DNA from 3 places in the Arthrobacter sp. P1_H7 genome. Region 2 is predicted to be linked to each of the others. Evidence: predicted binding sites of a transcription regulator. Region 2 holds the regulator's gene; each other region holds the start of a gene.
The links. The regulator LexA, encoded in region 2, represses DNA repair genes until DNA is damaged. The targets are predictions, from matches to a motif close to TCGAACANNTGTTCGA.
Positions count from the first base shown of each region.

Region 1 (7,197 bases), on a different contig from region 2:
GGCAAACTGCTGAAACTCCATGCCCGAGTGGGAAATCACCGTCGCCCGGGAAACCTGACACCCGTGCGGCAGGCTCGCCAACATATTTCCGGCCAATTGGGGAACCATGAATAAGGGAACGAAAACTGGAATTGCGGCCGTGGCGCTCACTCCACTGCTCGTTCTGGGGTCTGGAACAGCACCCGGTCTTCTGACGAGGACGTACGGAGCATGTTGTCGTTCAGCGGATGGTGAGGGCGGGCACGGGGGAGCTACGGGCTTACCGGCCGGAAAATCCGCCTATTGATTGTTACTCTCTTTTCCTTTTGTGCGGCAAATGCAATTGATATTCTGACTTTGGTCAGGCAGAGGCTGCTCACTTCGTTGCGGGAGTTCCTATCTCATGGCCACCAGAGTCGATGTCGCCGGCAGTGCCGTCGCCCCGTTCACGGCGTTCGTCTTTGGATCGCGCACGACATCCGGCCGGCCCGGTTCTTCGCGCGCCCCCACTGTGGTGTCTGAGCTGACCGGGGCGCGATTACGCCGCCGGCCCGCGGGACCAGAGCTGGAACCCGGCCTTCCCTAGACCAGCGCGGATGCGGCCCTGTGAAAACCAATCGGGGGTGGCCGCATCCGCGCTCACCCGCACCCATTGTGCATTGCCGCTCTTCTGGTGTAGATCCCCGACCCGGGCGGCCGGTGCCGTCAGGTGCGCGCTGCGAGGATCTGCTCGCGCAGGATGTCCGCGTGGCCGCAATGCTGGGCGAGTTCCCTGAGCATGTGCAGATAGACCCACCGCAGCGGCAGCGGGCCGCGCCGGTTGCCCCTGACAAGGTCGTCAAGATCGAGGGAAGCGGCCCGACGGCGTGAGTCCTCGCAGGCCCGGAGGTAGGCGGCCTGGAGGCCGGCGATGGTGTCCTCCTCCGCGAGGATAAACGATTCGTCGGGGGTGGCCGGAATGCCGATCTCCGCCCGGGACCGGCACGTGATGGCCTCATCAAACCAGACCTTCTCCACGAAGGCGGCGTGTTTGACCAGCCCCAGCAGGGTGGTCCGCGACGGCACCAGCGAGGCCCGGGCCTCCTCTTCGGTGAGCCCGTCCAGGCAGGCGTGCAGGTCCGCACGATGCTCATCGAGGAACGCATCGAACTGGGTCCGTAGGTCCGCGGTCAGTACTGCCGGATCCTTGCTGGGGAGAGAGCTCATGGCGTCACATCCTATGGCGGAAAGGCCCGGTCCGGAAGCGGTGGACCGGGCCTTTGCCTGGATGCGGTCAGTGTCCCCGCGCGATCCATTCCTCAAGGTGCGGTGCCTCGGCGCCGATCGTCGTCGGATCCCCGTGGCCGGTCCGGACCGTCGTGCCGGCCGGGAGCGGGAGGAGCCGGGTCCGGATGGACTCGATGATGGTCGGGAAGTCGCTGAAGGAACGGCCCGTCGCCCCGGGGCCGCCCTGGAACAGCGTGTCCCCGCTGAACACCGTTTTTTCGCCAAGCACGGTGCCTTCGCTCTCGAGAAGAAAGCACACCGAACCCGGCGAATGGCCGGGGGTGTGCAGTGCCACGAGCCTTGCCCCTGCGACGTCGATCGTGTCGCCGTCGGCAATGGCGTGGTCCGGCTCGGTGCCGGGGAACACCCGCTCCCACAGCATCCAGTCGTCCCGGTGCAGGTACACGGGCGCGTCCACGAGCGACCGGACCTCGCCCACCGCGCGGATGTGGTCATCGTGGCCGTGCGTGAGCAGGATTGCCGTGACCTTCCTGCCCGAGACGGCGGCGGCCACGGCAGCGGGATCGTGGGCCGGGTCGATGATGACGCATTCGGCGTCATCCCCGAGGATCCAGACGTTATTCTCGACATCCCAGGTCCCGCCATCGAGGGAAAACGTCCCGGAGGTCACCAGCCGGTCGATCCGGATGCTCACAGAGCCGGCGTTCACAGCTCCACCACCGAGCGCAGCACGGCGCCGGCATGCATCTTCGTGAAGGCTTCCTCGATCTGGTCGATCGTGATCCGCTCCGTCACAAAGGCGTCCAGATCCAGCTTGCCCTGCCGGTAGAGGCTGATGAGCGTGGGGAAGTCGCGCGAAGGCAGGCAGTCGCCGTACCAGGAGGACTTCAGCGAGCCGCCGCGGCCGAACACATCCAGCAGCGGCAGTTCAAGTGTCATCTCGGGGCTCGGCACACCCACCAGGACCACCGTGCCGGCGAGGTCCCGGGCGTAGAAGGCCTGCTTGTACGTTTCCGGGCGGCCGACGGCGTCGATCACCACATCGGCGCCGAAACCGCCGGTCAGTTCGCGGATCGCTTCGACAGGGTCGCCGGCGGAGGAGTCCACCGTGTGGGTGGCGCCGAGGTCCTTGGCGCGCTGGAGCTTCTTGGCGTCGATGTCGACGGCAATCACCGTGGTGGCGCCGGCGAGCGCCGCGCCGGCGACGGCCGCCACACCGACTCCGCCGCAGCCGATCACGGCGACCGAATCGCCGCGCTGGACGTTTCCGGTGTTGATCGCCGCGCCGATGCCGGCCATGACCCCGCAGCCGAGCAGGCCGACGGCGGCGGGATCGGCATCGGGGTCCACCTTGGTGCACTGGCCGGCCGCCACAAGGGTCTTCTCGGCGAAGGCACCGATCCCCAGCGCGGCCGTCAGCTCCGTGCCGTCCTCCAGCGTCATCTTCTGGGTGGCGTTGTGGGTGTTGAAGCAGTACTGCGGCTGGCCCCGGCGGCAGGCGCGGCACTCGCCGCAGACGGCCCGCCAGTTCAGCACCACACGATCCCCGGGGGCAACCTCGGTGACATCCGGTCCCACGGCACTGACAACGCCGGTGGCCTCGTGGCCGAGCAGGAAGGGGAAGTCATCGTTGATGGCACCCTGCTTATAGTGCAGATCGGTGTGGCAGACACCGCAGGTCAGGATGTCCACGAGGGCCTCGCCGGGGCCGGGGTCCGGCACCAGGATCGTCTCCAGGGTGACGTCGGCATTCTTGGAACGGACTACTGCGGCCTTGACTTTATGGACCATGAAACAAGCTCCTCTGCTCTGGAACGCGGATTACTGGCACAACTTACTGGGTACTGGCGCAACTTACTGGCGCAACGGGCGACGGCGCGGCCCTTGGGAGGCCGCGCCGTCGTGGTTTGGTGGTGTCCTTGGATGCAGGAAGGGCCTAGGCGGCGAGCCGGCTCTTGACCTCTGCTGCGGAGGGGTTGGTGGCGGCGGTGCCGTCCGGGAACAGCACGGTGGGAACCGTGCGGTTGCCTCCGTTGAGCTGCTCGACGAGATCGGCGGTGCCTTCGACTTCCTCGATGTTGATCTCGGTGTACCCGATGCCCTGCGCGTCCAGCTGCTTCTTCAACCGGTTGCAGTAGCCGCACCACGTGGTCGAAAACATGGTGATGGTGCCGGATTCGGGGGTGAAGTCCACGAAGTTCTCCTCAAGTAAGTGGGTGGGGCCGGCGCAAAGGGCCGGCCCCACTGAAGTCGTACGTCACTTCCAACAACCGTACCCCGCAGCCCGCTATTCCCGCAGGCGCGTGACGGAGACGGGGCGGATGACATGGGATGCGTGCGGTGGCATGCTGGTGCCATGTGTGGACGCTACGTGATGGCCCGGGCCGTCGGAGACCTGCTGGCCGAATTCGATGCCGGGCTGGAGGATGAGATCGCGATTCCACCGTCGTGGAACGTGGCCCCGACGGCGGATGTGCCGATCCTGCTCGAACGGCTGGTGGAGGGGGAGCCGGTCCGTCAACTGCACATTGCGCGCTGGGGCCTGGTGCCGTCCTGGGCCAAGGACCCGGGCATCGGGTCCAAGATGATCAATGCCCGCAGCGAGACCGTGCTGGAGAAGCCGGCCTTCCGGAAAGCGACCCGCGCACGTCGCTGCGCCGTCCCGGCGGACGGCTACTACGAGTGGAAGGGTGAGGGCCGCACTAAGCAGCCCTACTACGTCCATCCCAAGGACGGACGCCCCATTGTTTTCGCGGGGCTTTATGAATGGTGGCGGGACCCGTCCAAGGCGGAGGGCGACCCGGAGCGCTGGATGCTCTCGACCTCGATCATGACCACCGACTCGCCGCCGGAGGGCTACGCCGGGGGGATGCTGGCCGAGCTGACCGCGCTGCATGACAGGGTTCCGCTGCCCATGAACCGCGAGACCATGCAGACCTGGCTGGACCCGCAGGCCGATGACGCGGCCGGGCTCGTGGACCTGGTCCGGGCCGGGGCGCATGACGTGGCGGAAGGCTGGACGATCGACGCCGTCGGCACCGCCGTCGGGAACGTCAAGAATGACTCACCGGAACTCATCCAGCCGGTCGGGAACCTGTTCTAGCGGGTGCCCCGGCACATCCAGCGACTGCCCCCGCGTGGGGGCGTTGGGCACCTGAGGTCAGATCGTCACTTTGCCGCCGCCGTCGACCGACCAGCCGGGGTTGAAGGCGACTTCCCAACGGTAGCCGTCGGGATCGGCGAAGTAGCCGGTGTAGCCGCCCCAGGGCTGGGTCTTCGGTGCCGCAACGATGCGGGCTCCCGCGGTCTCGGCTTCGGCCATCACCCGGTCGACTTCCGCTGTGCTGGCCAGGTTGTGGCTGAGCGTAATGCTCGCAATGCCGGCAGGGGGATCGGTGGCCGCTTCGGACTGCATCTGGCCCGCGTCCCAGAGCGAGAGGATGAGCCCGTGGTTGACCTGGATGAAGAGCACCTCCGCGGGGACTTCCCGGTGGGCCGGCCAGCCGAGGCCCTCGACGTAGAAGCGGCGTGAGGCGTCAACACTGCGGACACCTAGCGATATGAAGTCGACTCGTGGCTGCATCTTTCGATACTGTCATGCACATGCCCACAAATCACGCAGACGACAAGGCCGCCCAGGCCGACCGCGAACAGCTCGCCGCCGTGCGGGTGGCTGTTGACGAGGTGGACGAGCAGATTGTGTCCTTGATCGGGCGCCGCGAACGGCTGATCCGGATCGCGGGGACCCTCAAGGCGGACAGCGCCGAGGTCCGTGCGCCCGGCCGTGTGGAGCGGGTCATCGAGCATGTCCGCGCCACGGCGGAAAAGAAGGACATCGACGTCGAACTTGTCGAGAAGACTTACCGGGCGATGATCGATGCCTTCATCACGCTCGAGCTGGAAGTGTACAAGTCCACTTCCTAGCGGGAGCCTGTAAGAAGTTGCCTAGAGGGCCTCTTCGACAGGCACGTTGGCCTGGTAGTCCCGGCCGTCACAATCGCTGAAGGCCGTCATGAGATGGCCCTTCGGCAGGCCAAGCACAGTCGCAATGGGAAAGTTCCCGGTGATGGTGTTTCCCGAGTGTTCCACGCCTTTGAGGTCGAAATTTTCTTCGGTGCCGTCATGGCTGAAGCAGTAGAAGGACACAGCCTCGCCGTTCATGAACTCGATTCCCATTCTTCGCTGATGGGAATAGTCCGGGGTTGCAGCCAAGAGGCCCACCACGTAGGCGCCCTGGCCGGGAATGTTTCCGTCTATATCAAAAGTCGCCACCAAGATTGAATCCTTGGCAGCGATGCTTACGTGCTTCAGTAGTGCGTTATGGGAGCTCATGGCTCAATCCTGCTACCTGCATCTGCGTCCGTCCACCCCCGATCTGGGTTTTGTCGCCACTCCGACGTAGACTGTTTTTATTCGAATATATGTTCGAATATAAGTGACGGCGCTGGCAGAAGCGCTGGCAGAAGCGGGGACTGGGCCGGCTCCAGCCCGGACTGGGTCGGGAGGCAACGTGGGCATTTTCAGCGAGTCCGTGGATGTCGTCTGCACGCCCTCCGGCCAGCCCCTGCGCCTGGACTGGGCCGGCCGGCGCTATACGGTCTGCGCTGACCCCGTCCGCTGGTATGAACGCCGACAGTGGTGGGCGGAGGAACGCCGGGCGCCGCTCGGGAGCGGTCCTGGCCTGGTGGATCACGAGATCTGGCGGGTCCAGGTGCGTGCGGCCGGGGATCACGCCCCGGATTCGACCCTTACCCTTGACCTGACCCGGCACGTAGGCAGTGGCCGGTGGCGGCTCCTGAAGATCCACGACGCCCTGCAGCCCCTCCGGAAGCCCGAATCAGCATGACATTCACCCATCTGCACGTCTCCACCGCCTTCAGCGCCCACTATGGCGTCTCCTGGCCGGATGAACTGGCCGCCGCGGCCGCCGCAGACGGCGCCACCGCGCTGGCCTGCACGGACCGTGACGGGCTGTACGGGACCGTCAAGCACCTGAAGGCGTGCATGGCCGCCGGGCTGGATGCGGTCGTCGGGGTGGACCTTGCGGTCTTTGACGACGACGGCGACCACCGCACCCAGCTCGGGGGACGCGTCGTCGTGCTGGCGCATGGACACAACAACGGCGCCGGCTACCGGGCGCTGTGCCGGCTGATCTCCGACGCCCATGCCCGCACCACGGGCAAGGCCGGGGGAATAGTGCCGGTGGCCGTCACCCGGGCGGAACTGGCCTCCCGCACCCTGCACCCGGAAACCCTGCAGCCGGTCCTGACAGTGCTGATCGGACCGGACTCCGATGTCGGCCGGGCCATGGGCGGCCGGCGCTACCTGCGGCCCCGCACCCTGTTCAAACGCTGGCTGGACGCCATGCCCCCCGGAACCCTCGCGGCGGAGGTTGTGTCCCAGCTCAGCCCGCCCGGGGAACCGCTGAGCACCGCCCATGCGGTGCGCATGCTCAAACTCGCCGCTGAACACGGGGTGCCCGCCGTGCTGAGCAACGCCGTGCGGTATGTGGCTGAGGACGGTGCGGCCACCGCCGATGTGCTGGACTCGGCCCGGACGCTGAAATCCCTCCCCGAGCTCTCCGCCGCCCCGCTGCTGCAGCCCAACGGGCAGGGCTGGCTGAAATCGGCGGCCCAGATGCTGCAGCTGGGCAAGGAGATCATCCACGCCGCCGGCTACGGCACGGCGGACCTCAAGCGGCTCCTGGCCCAGACCGAGGCGCTCGCGGACCGCTGCCGCATGGATCCAGAAGCCGACATGGGCTGGAAACAGCCCGTGGTCCCGGAGGCCTCCGTGATCGGGATCGACGGCGACGCGCTCGCCGAACTGACCCTGCGTTGTGAGGCCGGCATCGGCCGCCGCTTCCCGGGAATTTCGGGGCAGCGGGAACAGCAGCTGCGGGCCCGGCTGGAGCACGAGCTCCGGATCATCGACTCACTCGGCTTCGCCTCCTACTTCCTGACCGTCGCAGAGGTCTCCCGGATGATCCTG
Region 1 is NZ_JBFUCO010000007.1:80,268-87,464, forward strand. It holds gene AC1DXI_RS09605 (DinB family protein) at 685-1,185, opposite strand; gene AC1DXI_RS09610 (MBL fold metallo-hydrolase) at 1,253-1,915, opposite strand; gene AC1DXI_RS09615 (S-(hydroxymethyl)mycothiol dehydrogenase) at 1,912-2,997, opposite strand; gene AC1DXI_RS09620 (mycoredoxin) at 3,143-3,400, opposite strand; gene AC1DXI_RS09625 (SOS response-associated peptidase) at 3,563-4,309, shown strand; gene AC1DXI_RS09630 (VOC family protein) at 4,367-4,789, opposite strand; gene AC1DXI_RS09635 (chorismate mutase) at 4,804-5,130, shown strand; gene AC1DXI_RS09640 (hypothetical protein) at 5,152-5,538, opposite strand; gene AC1DXI_RS09645 (DUF6504 family protein) at 5,717-6,052, shown strand; gene AC1DXI_RS09650 (DNA polymerase III subunit alpha) at 6,049-7,197, shown strand, end outside.
Region 1: AC1DXI_RS09645 (DUF6504 family protein) is a predicted target of LexA. The motif match lies at 5,620-5,635, and genes of this name have one in related genera.

Region 2 (7,197 bases):
GCGGGGGCGTTGAGGAATCCGCTGAAGGACAGGATGAACGCCGCCAGCAGGATCAGGGGGACACCGAAAAAGACGAAGCGTCCGCGCCGGGTGAGCCGCAGCGGCGGCTGCTTCGGCCGGCCGGCGGAAACCGCGCCCGCGGCCCCTTGCGGCACCTGCGAGGTCGCGGACGTGCGGCGCCTGGCATTGAGCGGGTAGACGTTGCCGTAACGGGAACTGTCCTGGCCCATGCCGCTTTCGCTGATGTCGCCGTTTCCGACGATGCCGTGCCCGATGCTGCGGAGATCCGCCGCGCCGCCCGGAACAACACCTCGGCGGCGGGGCGTGATGCCCTGAATGCTAGTGCCGTGAAACGCGCTTGAAACTGACATGAACTGAGCCCTCCTGGACCATAGTTGCCGCCCGGCGTACTCACGTACTCGCCGCCAACCGGCCGAACCTTCGAACATAGAACCGAACATCGCTTGCGAACCCAGGTCAGCGAAATCGAACACATATTCGAATCTTGCTTGTTCTGTTTTAGCACTTACTAACGAACGATGTCGAGACTCGCTAGAACAAATGTTTGAAAAAGGTCTGCGGCTGGCCTATTTTTGAGGGACAGGACAACCACTTTGAACTCCCACTTTCGAACTCCCCGTGGGAATCCATTCGTAGTTGATCAGCAGGGTCTGACATTTCAGGCCGGAAGTTCCCGGTGACAGCAGCCACGGCAGCCGGGCGGAACGGAAAGGCATTGGCGAACATGGCAGCACAAGCCACCGGCGGCAGGGCCACCCCACGGAGCCCGCAGCCCGCCCGGGCCCCCAAGAGCCTTACCGTCCGGCAAAAGAAAATCCTGGAGACCATCCAGCGGTCCGTCACGGACAAGGGCTACCCGCCGTCGATGCGCGAGATCGGCGACACCGTCGGTCTCGCCAGCCTCTCGAGCGTGACCCACCAGCTCTCCCAGCTCGAGAAGCTTGGCTACCTGCGGCGTGATCCGAAGCGGCCCCGGGCCATGGAAGTGCTCATGCCGCTGACCCTGGACGAGGGGACCACGCCTATATCGGGGGTCGAGAAGTCCAGTCCCTTGCGGGCCGTCGGCGGCCTGTCGGTAACCGAGCTCGCCAGCGCCACTGACACGGTAATGGTGCCGTTCGTCGGACGCATCGCCGCCGGCGGGCCGATCCTCGCGGACCAGGTGGTGGAGGACGTTATGCCGCTGCCCCGCCAGCTCGTGGGCCATGGCGAACTCTTCATGCTCAAGGTCGCTGGCGATTCAATGATCGACGCCGCCATCTGCGACGGCGACTGGGTGGTTGTCCGCCGCCAGGGTGATGCCCTGAACGGCGACATCGTTGCCGCCCTGCTGGACGACGAAGCCACGGTCAAGACATTCCGCCAGCGGGACGGCCACACCTGGCTGCTGCCGCAAAACACACAGTACGAGCCCATCCTCGGCGACCACGCCGTCATCATGGGCAAGGTCGTCTCGGTACTGCGCTCCCTCTAAGCTGCGCTCCCTTTAGCCATCCCGGGCCAGGCCGCCAGTAGCGGCCACCCCGCGCGGATTTCCGGCGCAGGGTGGCGGCCCGGCCTGGGGTTTAGTCTTTCGCGGAGTCCTTCGCCAGGCGCTTCAGGGCCGCCATGGCTATCGATGAATCGGTGGTGGGCCAGAACGGCGGCAGCGCCGCGCGCAGGAAGCCGCCGTAGCGCTCCGTGGAGAGCCGCGAATCCAGCACTGCCACCACGCCCTTATCCGAGGTCGAACGGATCAGCCGTCCGGCGCCCTGCGCGAGGCGGATGGCGGCATGCGTGGCCGAGACGGCCATGAAGCCATTGCCGCCGGCCTGGGCCACAGCCCGCGAACGTGCCGTCATCAGCGGGTCGTCCGGCCGCGGGAAGGGAATCCGGTCGATGACCACCAGCCGGCAGGACACGCCAGGGACGTCGACGCCCTGCCAGAGGGACATGGTGCCGAACAAACACGTATCAGGCTCGTCGGCGAACTGCCGCACGAGCGCCGTCATGGTCGACTCCCCCTGGCACAGGATGCTGAGGCCCAGCCGGGGCCGCATGGCCTCGGCTGCTTCCTCGGCCGCACGCCGCGAGGAGAACAGGCACAGTGCACCGCCGCCGGACGCGCGGATCAGCTTCTCGAGTTCGTCCAAAGCCTCGGGGGACGTTCCGCGGCCGGGTTTTGGCAGGTGCCGGGCGACGTAGAGGATGCCCTGTTTCGGGTAGTCGAACGGGGATCCGACGTCGACGCCGGTCCAGCTCGGGGCGCCGTTGCCAACCAGGCCCAGGCCTCCGGCGGCGGGTTCGAAGGCAGCGCCGATGGCCAGTGTGGCCGAGGTCAGGATGACGGTGTGGTCCGCGAACAGGCCTTCGCGCAACCGTCCCGCGACGCTCAGCGGGGCCACATTGATCAAGGCCGGCGCGCTCTCGTCCGGCTGTGAGTAGCCCTGCGCCGGGTCGAAGCTGCTGTTGCGGGAGAACCACACGACTTCGCGGTTTTCGCGCGCTGCAAGGAGGCGTTCACAGAGTTCCAGGATGACCATGAGGCGTGAACGGGCCAGCTGGCGTCCGCCGTCGGCCGTCGCGGAGCTGTCCCCCTTGGAATCGGACAGGGCGGCGCGGCACGCGTCGCGCAGCTGGTCGATGCAGTCCAGCTGCTCGCTGTTCAGGCCATTGGGCATCAGCCCGCTGGGGACGCCGTCGATGGCCAGCTCCAGGTGGGCAGCGGCATTGTTCAGCGCATCCACGGTGATGCCCGTGTGCTTCCGGGCCCCGGACGCGGCGGCGTGCACCATCGCCACGGAGAGCTGGCCCGAGACCGCGCCCGTGACGCGGTCCTGGAGTTCGTGCGCCTCATCCACCACCACGACGTCGTATTCGGGCAGCACCGCCAGGCCTTCGAAGGCGCTGACGGCGAGCATGGCGTGGTTGGTGACCACGACGTCGGCATCGGCGGCGTTCTGCCGTGCCAGCTCGCTGAAGCATTCGGCCGCGAGCGGGCATTTCTGCGCGCCGAGGCACTCCATGGAGGTGACCGATACCTGGCGCCAGGCCCGGTCCGTGACGCCGGGCATGAGCTCGTCGCGGTCCCCCGTCGTGGTCTCCTCGGCCCATTCGCGCAGGCGGACGACTTCCTTGCCCAGCTGGGAGGACGGCCCGCCCAGTGCGGCGGCGAAATGCGGCACGCTGGTGTCCTCGCCAAGGGAAAACAGCTGTCCCTCGGAAGGTTCTTCGGACGGGAAGCCGCCCTCGAGTTTGTGCCGGCAGACGTAATTGGACCGGCCCTTGACCAGGGCGACCTTGACGGGCCGTTCCAGGGCAGGCGTGATGGTCTTGAGCAGCCTGGGCAGGTCGCGGCCCACGATCTGGGTCTGCAGCGCCAGGGTGGCGGTGGAGACCAGGGTGGGTTTGTTGCTGGTCAGCGAATGCGCGATGAGCGGAATCAGGTAGGCCAGGGACTTGCCGGTGCCGGTGCCGGCCTGGACCAGCAGGTGGTCGCCGCTGTCTATCGCGCGCGCCACCTGCCGGGCCATTTCGTGCTGGCCATCGCGGCTCTGCCCGCCCATGCCGGACACGGCACGGTCGAGCAGCTTAACCACAAACTCCTCGCCGGCCGCGCCGGCAACCGAACCGGTATCAGGCTCGGCCGATCCACCATCCGCTGGTTCGGCGTCGGCTGGATCGGCGTCGGCCCTGGTCACCGCCGCCTCAGTCATTGCTGATGAAGGGATCCAGTTCGGCGGCGAGTCCTTCACGCACCATCACCACGGCACGGGTCCCGGTTTCCTCGTGGTCGAGGCTGAGGATCTCGGCGTCGGTCTCGTGGAGCTTGCTGAGCAGATCCCCGCGGTTGTACGGGATCAGCAGTTCCAGCTTGACGCTGGGCCGCGGAATGCCGTCGCTGATGGCCTTGAGCAGTTCCGGAATGCCTTCGCCGGTGCGGGCCGAGACCACCACGTGGCGCGGCTCGCGCTGCTTGAGGCGTTCGACCACGAACGGGTCAGCGGCGTCGGCCTTGTTCAGGACAATGATTTCCGGAACCTTGCGCGCGTCGACTTCGCTGAAGACCGTCCGGACAGCGGCGATCTGGCCTTCCGGATCCGGGTGCGAGACGTCCACGACATGCAGGATCAGGTCAGAGTCGGCCACCTCTTCCAGCGTGGAGCGGAATGCCTCCACGAGCTGGGTGGGCAGGGAACGGACAAAGCCCACGGTGTCGGCCAGGGTGTATCCCAGCCCGTCAGCGGTTTCGGCCTTGCGGACGGTGGGGTCCAGGGTGGCGAACAGGGCGTTTTCCACCAGCACCCCCGCGTCGGTCAGCCGGTTCAGCAGCGAGGACTTCCCGGCGTTGGTGTACCCGGCGATCGCCACCGAGGGCACGGCATTGCGACGGCGGTTGGCCCGCTTCGTTTCCCGGGCAGGCTTCATGGCGGCGATTTCGCGCCGCAGCTTGGCCATCCGGGTCCGGATCCGGCGGCGGTCCAGTTCGATCTTGGTCTCACCGGGACCACGCGAGCCCATGCCGGCACCGGCGCCGCCCACCTGGCCACCGGCCTGGCGGGACATCGATTCACCCCAGCCGCGCAGGCGCGGGAGCAGGTATTCGAGCTGGGCGAGCTCCACCTGCGCCTTGCCTTCACGGCTCTTGGCGTGCTGGGCGAAGATGTCCAGGATCAGCGCTGTACGGTCAATGACCTTGACCTTGACGATGTCCTCCAGGCCGCGCCGCTGGGACGGGGCCAGTTCGGCGTCGACGACGACGGTGTCGGCGCCGGTGGACATCACGATGGCTTTCAGTTCCTGCGCCTTGCCGGAGCCGAGGAAGGTCCCGGGATCGGGCTTGGCGCGCCGCTGGACGAGCCCGTCGAGGACCTCGGAGCCGGCTGTCTCAGCGAGGGCGGCAAGTTCACGCAGGGAGTTCTCGGCGTCCGCGAGGGTGCCCTCGGTCCAAAGGCCGGCCAGGACGACGCGCTCAAGGCGCAACTGCCGGTATTCGACCTCGGTGACGTCTTCGAGCTCGGTGGACAGGCCGGCCTTGCGGCGCAGCGCGTGGCGTTCCTCAAGGTCCTGCTGGTCGCCGTCGAAGTTGGTGTACACCTCGTCCAGGCGGGAGATGGCCTGTGCCTTGCCGAGCACCGACGTCGGGCCGCCGGTACCGGCACCGGCGGCGGTGCCATGGCTGGTGCCGGAGCCGCCGCCGCGGCCTGGGGCGGGGGTGTCCTTGGAAAGGATCCGGTCGATTACAGCTTGGATCTCCTCAGGGCTCATGTCCTGGGCTGCTGAATCGGGTCCGGTGTTGGGATGGCTGGTCATGGTCTCCTTTAAAGGTTCGGCTCTTTCAGAATAGTGCCGATTGATGCTCTGTGGGGCGGTATTCGCGCTGGGCTGACGGCGAGGGGTCATGCAGGCCTCCTGGATTGCCCGCGGCAACGGTGCCGGGGCAGGGCTGGCTCCGTGCGGAGCGGCGGCTGGGTGAGGATGGGAGCGGCAAGAAATGCGCGCGGCTGTGGGGAGCGTGCGGCTGTCGGGAACATAGTGACGTAGTCGCCATCCGCTGAGCCGGGCCTCGGATCAGCCAAGGAGTGCCGCGCCCCTGAAACACGGTGTCTGAGAAACACGGGCACCGGGCAACACACGTCTGGGAAACAGAGTGTCTGGGACAGCGGCTGGAAGTCCAAGTAGTTCGAGTGCCCGCGGGTGAGGAAACTCACCCTGAAGATGGGGCACTCAGCGGAAGGCGTGTACCTGCGGCGCTACGGAGTCGCTGCGGTGTCGCTACGGAGTCGACTCAAGGACGGGACGGGACCCGTGCCGGCTACTTGGAGATCAAGATCATGTTTCGTAGCGTAGCAGACGCCGGCGCTCCCACCCGGTTTCCCATACGGGCTGGCCGCGAACTAATCTGGCCCATTATGGAGTCTGCACACTATTTCAGCGCCCAGCCGGCCGGGCCGTTCACCCGTAAGCCGCTCACCGTGGATCTTGCCGGTGAGACGCGCCGGCTGCAGACGTCCTCGGGGATCTTCAGTCCGGACGGGATAGACAAGGGGACGGCGGTGCTGCTCGCCGACGTCCCGGCTCCGTCGCCGCAGGGCAACCTGCTGGATATCGGCTGCGGCTGGGGACCGATCGCCCTGACTATGGCCCTGCGGGCACCGCACGCACAGGTCTACGCGGTGGACGTGAACGAACGTTGCGTGACCCTGACCAACGAAAACGCGGGGCTGTTGGGGCTGAACAACGTAACCGCCAGCACGCCGGACGCTGTCGACCCCGAACTGCGCTTTGACACCATCTGGTCCAACCCGCCGATCAGGATCGGCAAGGACGAGCTTCACGCCCTCCTGCGCCTGTGGATTCCCAGGCTGGCGCCGGGCGGATCGGCCTGGCTCGTGGTCCAGAAAAACCTCGGCTCGGACTCGCTGCAGCGCTGGCTCTCGGCGGAGCTCGACTCCAGCTTCAGCGTGACCCGGGAGAGCACGTCGAAGTCATTCCGGATCCTTCGAATCAGGAAAGCGTCCCGCTAGCGACGATCACGGCCGGGCCGCTGAGTTCGACGTGTTCGTGCCCCTCCGGGCCCAGGAAGAATTTCACGCCGACGACGCCGCCGGGGACGTGGACGTTCCACGCGTCCGGTGCGCCCTGGCCGGCCCAGTGGCGAATCGCGACGGCGGCGGCGCAGGCGCCCGTGCCGCATGACTGGGTCTCCCCCACCCCGCGCTCGTGGACCCGCATGGTGATGGTGCCGGTGCCGTCGTGGACCAGTGGTTCGGACGGCACAACGAATTCGACGTTGGTGCCGTGCGGCGGCGTCGGGTCCACCCGGGGGGCCGTGAACAGCTGCGTGGCTTCCAGTTCGGCCGTTTCGGCCAGGGCCACGACGGTGTGCGGGTTGCCCATGCTGACGGAGAGGGCGGGGCGCGCGACTTCGAGCCCGTCGGCGCTGACGAGCGAATCCATGGCCCGCGCCGTCGCTTCGCCCGGGAAAATGAACTCCCAGGGGCCCATGTCCACGGCGTAGCCCGAAGCTGTCCGGACGATCGTCTTCGCACCGCCCCGGGTTCCAATGACGAGGGATTCGCCGGCCGGCAGGTCCACGAGGCCTTCGGCGATGAGGAAGTGCACGAAGACGCGGACTCCGTTGCCGCACATCTCAGAGAGCGAGCCGTCGCCGTTGCGGTAGTCCATGAACCACTC
Region 2 is NZ_JBFUCO010000002.1:431,402-438,598, reverse strand. It holds gene AC1DXI_RS02715 (LysM peptidoglycan-binding domain-containing protein) at 1-371, opposite strand, end outside; gene lexA (transcriptional repressor LexA) at 746-1,495, shown strand; gene AC1DXI_RS02705 (ATP-dependent DNA helicase) at 1,587-3,716, opposite strand; gene hflX (GTPase HflX) at 3,709-5,313, opposite strand; gene AC1DXI_RS02695 (class I SAM-dependent methyltransferase) at 5,913-6,527, shown strand; gene dapF (diaminopimelate epimerase) at 6,508-7,197, opposite strand, start outside.

Region 3 (7,197 bases), on a different contig from region 2:
AACCTTGGGCGCCAGGATCATCTGGGTGCCACCTTCAAGGTCCAGTGCGAGCTTTGGAGCCCAGCCCGCCTGGCCGGCCATCGTGCCGCCCGCCAGGACAGCCGTCATGGCGGCGATGATTACGCCAAGCCAGACCAGCATCCTGATGGCTGAGTATTTGGGGCCAGTTCGTGCCATTGTCGATCTTTCTATTATTTACGGCGGATCCGCCAGCGCGGGCTCTGGGCCCCCGCCGGCGGATGCCCGCAACCGTTGCTTCGCGGGATAGCTCAGGAAGGCAGACTAGCTGTCTTTTTTGCCTTCGTCGTTGAGGCGGCGCAGGGTTTCCTCGGGCGTTTCGGTGCGCGGCGCGTCGAGGACCGGGGCGCTGGCGTCCGTGCCCTCAGCACCCAGCTTCTCGGTGGTCAGCGAGGACGCGTCGTCGGGAACGACGGTGGGCTCTTCGGCCGCGACAACCGGCTCCACAATTTTGGTGACGGCCTGGCGGTGCACGGTGGCGGTGTTCCCCGGGGAGAGCTCCAGCGTGACCTTGTTCTCGGCCTCATCGATGTTCACGATCCGGCCGAACAGCCCGAAGCTCGTCATGACCTCTACACCGGGCTCGAACTTGGACTGAAGCTGTGCCTGCTGCTGCTGGGTCTTCTTGTTGCGGCGGAACATCATGAAGACGAAAAGTCCGAGCATGACGAACAGGAGAATCGTCATGATGTCGATGCCGCCGCCGGCCTGCGGCTGGGTCTGGGCAGAAATAAGTCCGAACACAGGGATTGTTCCGTTCTGTACTTGCATAGCTGTTTTTCAGCAACGTCCGTTTGCTCCGGGCGGCGCGGGCAGGGGTCTGCGCAGCAAACTGGCAGCGAGACCGTCCCCCAGACCGCCGGCGGCTACCTGCTCTCCGCCCACGGAAACAAAACCCGAACGTGCCGAGCGTCATACCAGTCTAAAGGGAAAAGCTGAAAGAACGGTGCTAGCGGCTGTTTGGGATCCATTGAGGATCGGTTTCTTCGCCAAGATCCCCGCCGGGCCCGCCCATCGGGCTCTGGCCCAGCTCGTCGGCCTGGAACAGCTCCAGCGGGTCCTGGCCGAAGGCGCCGGCTGGAACGGCGAAGCCCAGGTGCGTCCATGCCGGCGCCAGGGCAATGCGGCCGCGCGGCGTCCGGCCGAGCAGTCCCTCCCGCACCAGATAGGGCTCGGCGACCGTTTCCACGGTCTCCGTTTCCTCGCCGACGGCGATCGCGAGCGTGGACAGGCCGACCGGCCCGCCGCCGAACTTGGTAATGAGGGCCTCGAGAACGGCACGGTCCAGACGGTCCAGGCCGCGCTTGTCCACCTCATACATGTCCAGGGCCGCAGACGCCGCCCGCGCGTCGATTTGCTCAATGCCGTGCACGAGCGCCCAGTCCCGGACGCGGCGCAGGAGCCGGTTGGCGATGCGCGGCGTGCCCCGGGACCGGCCGGCGATCTCGCTGAATCCGGCGGAATTGACCTTCAGGTCCAGCAGGCCGGCGGAACGGCGCAGGACCAGTTCGAGCTCCTCGACTGAGTAAAACTCAAGGTGGCCGGTGAAACCGAAGCGGTCCCGCAGCGGCCCGGGCAGGAGGCCCGCCCGCGTGGTGGCGCCGACGAGGGTGAAGGGCGGCAGCTCCAGCGGAATGGCCGTGGCGCCGGCGCCTTTGCCGACGACGATATCAACGCGGAAATCCTCCATCGCCATGTACAGCATTTCCTCGGCCGGCCGGGACATGCGGTGGATTTCATCCAGGAACAGGACCTCGCCCTCAGAGAGCGAGGAAAGGATGGCCGCGAGGTCACCCGCGTGCTGGATGGCCGGGCCGCTGCTGATCCGCAGCGGGACGTTCATTTCGGCCGCGATGATCATGGACAGGGTGGTCTTGCCCAGGCCGGGAGGGCCCGACAGCAGCACGTGGTCCGCGCTGCGGCCACGCATACGCGAGGCCTCCAGGACGAGGGAGAGCTGCTTGCGGACCCGGTGCTGGCCCACGAAGTCGTGCAGGTTCTTGGGCCGCAGGGCGGCTTCGATGACCCGCTCCTCCGGCTCCTCTCCCCCGGCGACGATCGACGGCTCAGCCACGCGCGCCTACCCGGTTTCCGGCGCGGGCGCCGTCCTGGCCCAGCCAGCGCAGCGTCGCGCGGAGAATCTCCGCCACATTGCCGTTGGCGGCAAGGTCCGGGGAATCGGCCAGAGACTTGTCGATGCTGGCCGTGGCATCCTTTTCGGACCAGCCCAGGCTGGTCATCGCGGCCACCACCTGTGGCTTCCAGACTGATTCCGCGGACACGGCCGCGACGGGCGCGCCGGCAGTGCCGTGCGGCACAAGCTTGCCGGCGAGTTCGAGCACGATCCGGCCGGCTACCTTCGGTCCGATGCCGGGGACTTTCGTGAAGGCCTTGCCGTCGCCGGAGTGTGCGGCCACCCGGATGGCTTCCGGCTCGTGGACGGCCAGCACGGCCAGGGCGAGGCGGGGACCGACGCCGCTGACGCTGAGCAGCACGTCAAACACCTCGCGCTCGTCATCGCTCGCGAAGCCGAACAGGGTCAGCGAGTCCTCCCGCACGATCAGGGACGTGAACAGCTTTCCCTCCTCACCCACCCGGAGGCCACTGAGGGTCTGCGGTGTGGCGTTGACGCTCATGCCGGCGCCGTTGAGGTCGATCACGGCGGAGGACAGGCCAACATGCGCAACGGTTCCGCGAAGAAAACTGATCAAGGCCGGGCTCCTGGTCTAACTGGCGTCTACAACTGGGGGACTAAAGAAAGTACGGCCGGGCACGCCGGCTATCCGAACATATCTACGAATACCCTACCAAGCTCCGCGGCGCCACAGCCGGACATTCAGCGCGCACGGCGCGCTTTTGCCTCCGCGTCCGCCCACGCCCGCTGGGCCGGAGTGAGGGACTGGCTGCCCGGCCCCGTCGTCACTGCATCCTTGGTGGAAGTGCCGCCGCCGGACCGCCAGGCGTGCGTGATGGCCAACGCGAGGGCGTCGGCGGCGTCGGCCGGGCGCGGGGGCGCGTCCAGCCGGAGGATCTTGGTCACCAGCTTGGTGACGGCGTCCTTGTTCGAGGTCCCGCTTCCCGTCACGGCGGCCTTGACCTCCGACGGGGTGTGCAGCGCCACCGGGATGCCACGGCGCGCGGCGGCGGCAATGACCACGCCGGAGGCCTGCGCCACCCCCATGACCGTGCTGACGTTGAGTTGGGAAAAGACCCGTTCCACGGCGAGGACGTGCGGCTCGTACTTGTCCAGCCACTCATCGATGGATGTGGCGATGACCAGCAGCCGCTGGTCAAGGCTCTCCTCGGGGGAAGTTCCCACGACACCGAAGGCCACCATGGTGGCCCGCCGGTTCCGCTCGACGTCGACGACGCCGATCCCGCAACGGGTGAGGCCCGGGTCAACCCCCAACACGCGCAGCGTCACGATTGGGCCGTCAAGACCGGGCCTCAACGTCTCGGCGAGTTGAGCGCGTCACTCAGCTTCCAGTGCGGCCTGCACTTCGTCGCTGAGGTCGGCGTTGCTGTAGACGTTCTGCACGTCGTCGAGCTCTTCCAGGGCGTCCACAAGCTTCATGAACTTCTTGGCGGCGTCGAGGTCCAGCGGCACCTGCATGGACGGCACAAACTCGGCCTCGTCGGTGTCGTACTCGATGCCGGCTTCCTTGAGGGCATCGCGGATGGCCTGCAGGTCGGTCGGCTCGGAGTGGATCTCGAAGCTGTCGCCGTTGTCCTTGACTTCCTCTGCCCCGGCGTCGAGGACTGCCATCAGAACGTCGTCCTCGCTGAGGCCGTTCTTCGGCAGCGAAACGACGCCCTTGCGGGAAAAGAGGTAGCTGACGGAGCCGGGATCGGCGATCGTGCCGCCGTTGCGGGAGATGGCGAGCCGGACCTCGGAGGCGGCACGGTTCTTGTTGTCCGTGAGGCACTCGATCAGCAGCGCCGAACCCTGCGGGCCGCGGCACTCGTACATGATTTCGGTGTAGTCGACGACCTCGCCGGTGAGCCCGGCGCCGCGCTTGATGGCGCGGTCGATATTGTCAGCGGGCACCGACGTCTTCTTGGCCTTGGTGACGGCCAGTTCCAGGCTGGGGTTGCCGGAGAGGTCAGGGCCGCCCATGCGCGCGGCGACTTCGATGTTCTTGATCAGCTTGGCGAACGACTTGGCCCGGCGGCTATCAAGGATGGCCTTCTTATGCTTGGTCGTCGCCCATTTGGAGTGGCCTGACATGCTTTACGCTTCTCCTCTGATCATTCGAATAAACAGTTCATGCACGCGCTTTTCCCCCGTCACTTCCGGGTGGAAGGAGGTGGCCAGCAGCTTGCCGGAACGCACTGCAACAATTCTAGCCGTCCCGTCCAGGGATTCGGGGTGGCCGGCTTTGGACGGTTCCACCTGGGCGAGGACTTCGACGCCGTCGCCGACGCGCTCCACCCAGGGCCCGCGGATGAAGACGGCGTGGACCGGGGCCACTGCCCCGCCGGCGGCGCTGAACCCGAGCCCCCTGAAGTCCAGGTCCGTCTCGAAGGATTCGCGCTGCCGGCCGAAGGCGTTGCGGCGCACTGTGATGTCGAGTCCGCCGAACGTCTGCTGCGGGTTTCCGGCAAGGTCCGTCGCCGGGTCCGCGATCTCGTCCGCCAGCAGGATCATCCCGGCGCACGAGCCGTAGACGGGCAGGCCGGCCTGGATGCGTTCGCGCAGCGGATCCCGGAGCCCGAAGATCCTGGCGAGTTTGTCGATCGTGGTCGATTCGCCGCCGGGGATGATGAGCCCGTCCAGGCCGTCGAGTTCGGCGGGACGCCGGATCCCGACGCCCGCGGCACCGGCGGCTTCCACGGCATGCAGATGCTCCCGGAAATCGCCCTGGAGTGCCAGGACGCCAATCCGGAGGCCCGAACCCGCGCGGGATTCAGGGGAAAAAGAGGGGGTGGTCATCCCCACAGCATAATGCGCTGCGCTGCACTGTACGCATGGAAGGCGCATGCGACGGCCCCGGGCGTCCGGGTTCCATGCCGCTGCTGGGATATATTACAGAGCATGCTTTACTTCAGCGTTCCGCTCGGCAAGTTCGTCCGCCGGGTCTCCCGGCTCAGGGGCGGAGGCTCGGCCCTCCCCGGGCTTGTGGTCGAAAAAATCGACCCCGATTTCATGCGGCGGACGTTGTCCACGCTGCCGCTGGGGGTCGCCGTCGTCAGTGGCACGAACGGCAAGACCACCACCACCAAGATGGTGGTGGAACTGCTCGAGAGCCAGGGGCTGAAGGTCTTCACCAACCGCACGGGCAGCAACTTCACCCGCGGCGTGGCCGCGGCGCTCCTGGGCGAGGTGGACTGGCGGGGCCGGCTCGATGCCGACGTCGCTGTCCTGGAACTGGATGAGGCGCATGCCGTGCACTTCGTCAACAAGGTCCCGCCGCGGTACAGCCTCCTGCTCAACGTCCTCCGCGACCAGCTGGACCGTTTCGGCGAAATCGACAAGACCGCCGAGTTGCTCCAGCACATCGCATCCAAGACCACCGGGACCGTGGTCCTGAACCGGGAAGACCCGCGCGTCGCCCGGATCGCGCTCACCCTGGACGGGCCGGAGGTGCTCTACTTCGGGCTGGATGATTCCCTGCTGAGCACCTTCCCCAACGACGACGACATGCGCGCCGCCCCGGGCAGCCCGGTGCCGGCCGCCCCCGCCCGGCCCGCCGCCGACGTCGTGTTGCGCCGCGTGGGCGCCGACGACGCCGACTTCGAGTACGACGGCGCGACGGTCACCACGGGAATGAAACTGCGCGGCGTCTACAACATCTTCAATGCCGCCGCCGCGCTGACCCTGGCCCGCGGCGTCGCGGGCGCCCGCGGCACCGGGACCGACCAGGCAGGCCTGCTCACGGCACTGTCCAAGGTGGCGCCGGCGTTCGGCCGCGGCGAAAGCCTCGTGGTCGATGGCCTCCCGCTGGAACTGGTCCTGGTCAAGAACCCCAGCGGTTTCCGGCTCGGCCTCAAATCCTTCCCGGCCGCGGGGTACGCCACGATGATCGCGATCAACGACAACTACGCAGACGGCCGGGACATGTCCTGGCTGTGGGACGTCGAATTCGACACGCTCCGCGACGGCGGCGTGGACCAGCTCACGGGCTCCCGCGCGTATGACATGGCGCTGCGGCTGCAGTACGACGACGTCGCGATCGGCGCCGTCGACACGGACATTGCGCCGGCGCTGGCAGCGTTCATCCGCGGCGGCGAGGGCAAGCCCAAGAGGATTTTCTGCACCTACACGGCCATGCTGGCCATCCGCCGCGAGCTGTCCAAAATCACCACAGTGGAGGTGGTCTCATGACCCCCCGGTCCCCCGAAACCCCGCACGAGCTGTCCTTTGGGCACGAACTTCCGCCCGAAGATTCCGCGGCCCCCAGTAAGGGAAGCATCCGGGTCCTGCAGCTCTACCCGCGGGACATGAACATCTACGGCGACTGGGGCAACGCCCTGGTCCTCGCGCAGCGGCTGCGCTGGCACGGCTACACGCCGGAACTGCTCGAATACAACGTTGGTGACCCGTTCCCGGCAGACGTGGACCTGATTGTCGGTGGCGGCGGACAGGACAGCGGACAGCTCGTCATCCAGGACGACCTCCTCTCGCGCGAGTCCACCCTGAAGCAGATGGCCGACGACGGCACCCCGATGCTCGTGATCTGCGGGCTGTACCAGCTGTTCGGGAAGTTCTTCAAGACCCGGCTCGGGTCCGTCCTGCCGGGCATCGGCATCCTTGACGTGGAGACCCACGGTACCGATGAGCGCCTGATCGGGAACGTCACGGTCTCCTCCCCCGAGTTCGGCAGCATCCTGGGCTATGAGAACCACAGCGGCCAGACCACACTGGGACCGGGCGTCGAACCGCTCGGGACCACCGCCAAAGGCACCGGCAACAACAGCACCGACGGCCAGGAGGGCGCCCGCTACCGCAACATCGTGGCGAGCTACCTGCACGGCTCGCTGCTGCCCAAGAACCCTGCCCTCGCGGATTTCCTGATCCGGACCGCCGTCGAACGCAAATACGGCAGCTTCACCCCGGGCACCCCGGACGACTCCTACGCGGTGCTGGCGCGCGAACACGCCGCCCGCCGGCCCCGCTGACCCGGATGGCAGGCACCGGCGGCGGCACGATCCGGATTGGGCGCGACACCCCGGGGCGGG
Region 3 is NZ_JBFUCO010000007.1:100,118-107,314, reverse strand. It holds gene secD (protein translocase subunit SecD) at 1-177, opposite strand, end outside; gene yajC (preprotein translocase subunit YajC) at 283-705, opposite strand; gene ruvB (Holliday junction branch migration DNA helicase RuvB) at 968-2,092, opposite strand; gene ruvA (Holliday junction branch migration protein RuvA) at 2,085-2,729, opposite strand; gene ruvC (crossover junction endodeoxyribonuclease RuvC) at 2,855-3,442, opposite strand; gene AC1DXI_RS09715 (YebC/PmpR family DNA-binding transcriptional regulator) at 3,491-4,246, opposite strand; gene pdxT (pyridoxal 5'-phosphate synthase glutaminase subunit PdxT) at 4,250-4,951, opposite strand; gene AC1DXI_RS09705 (MurT ligase domain-containing protein) at 5,054-6,343, shown strand; gene AC1DXI_RS09700 (type 1 glutamine amidotransferase) at 6,340-7,137, shown strand; gene AC1DXI_RS09695 (GNAT family N-acetyltransferase) at 7,143-7,197, shown strand, end outside.
Region 3: ruvA (Holliday junction branch migration protein RuvA) is a predicted target of LexA. The motif match lies at 2,802-2,817, and genes of this name have one in related genera.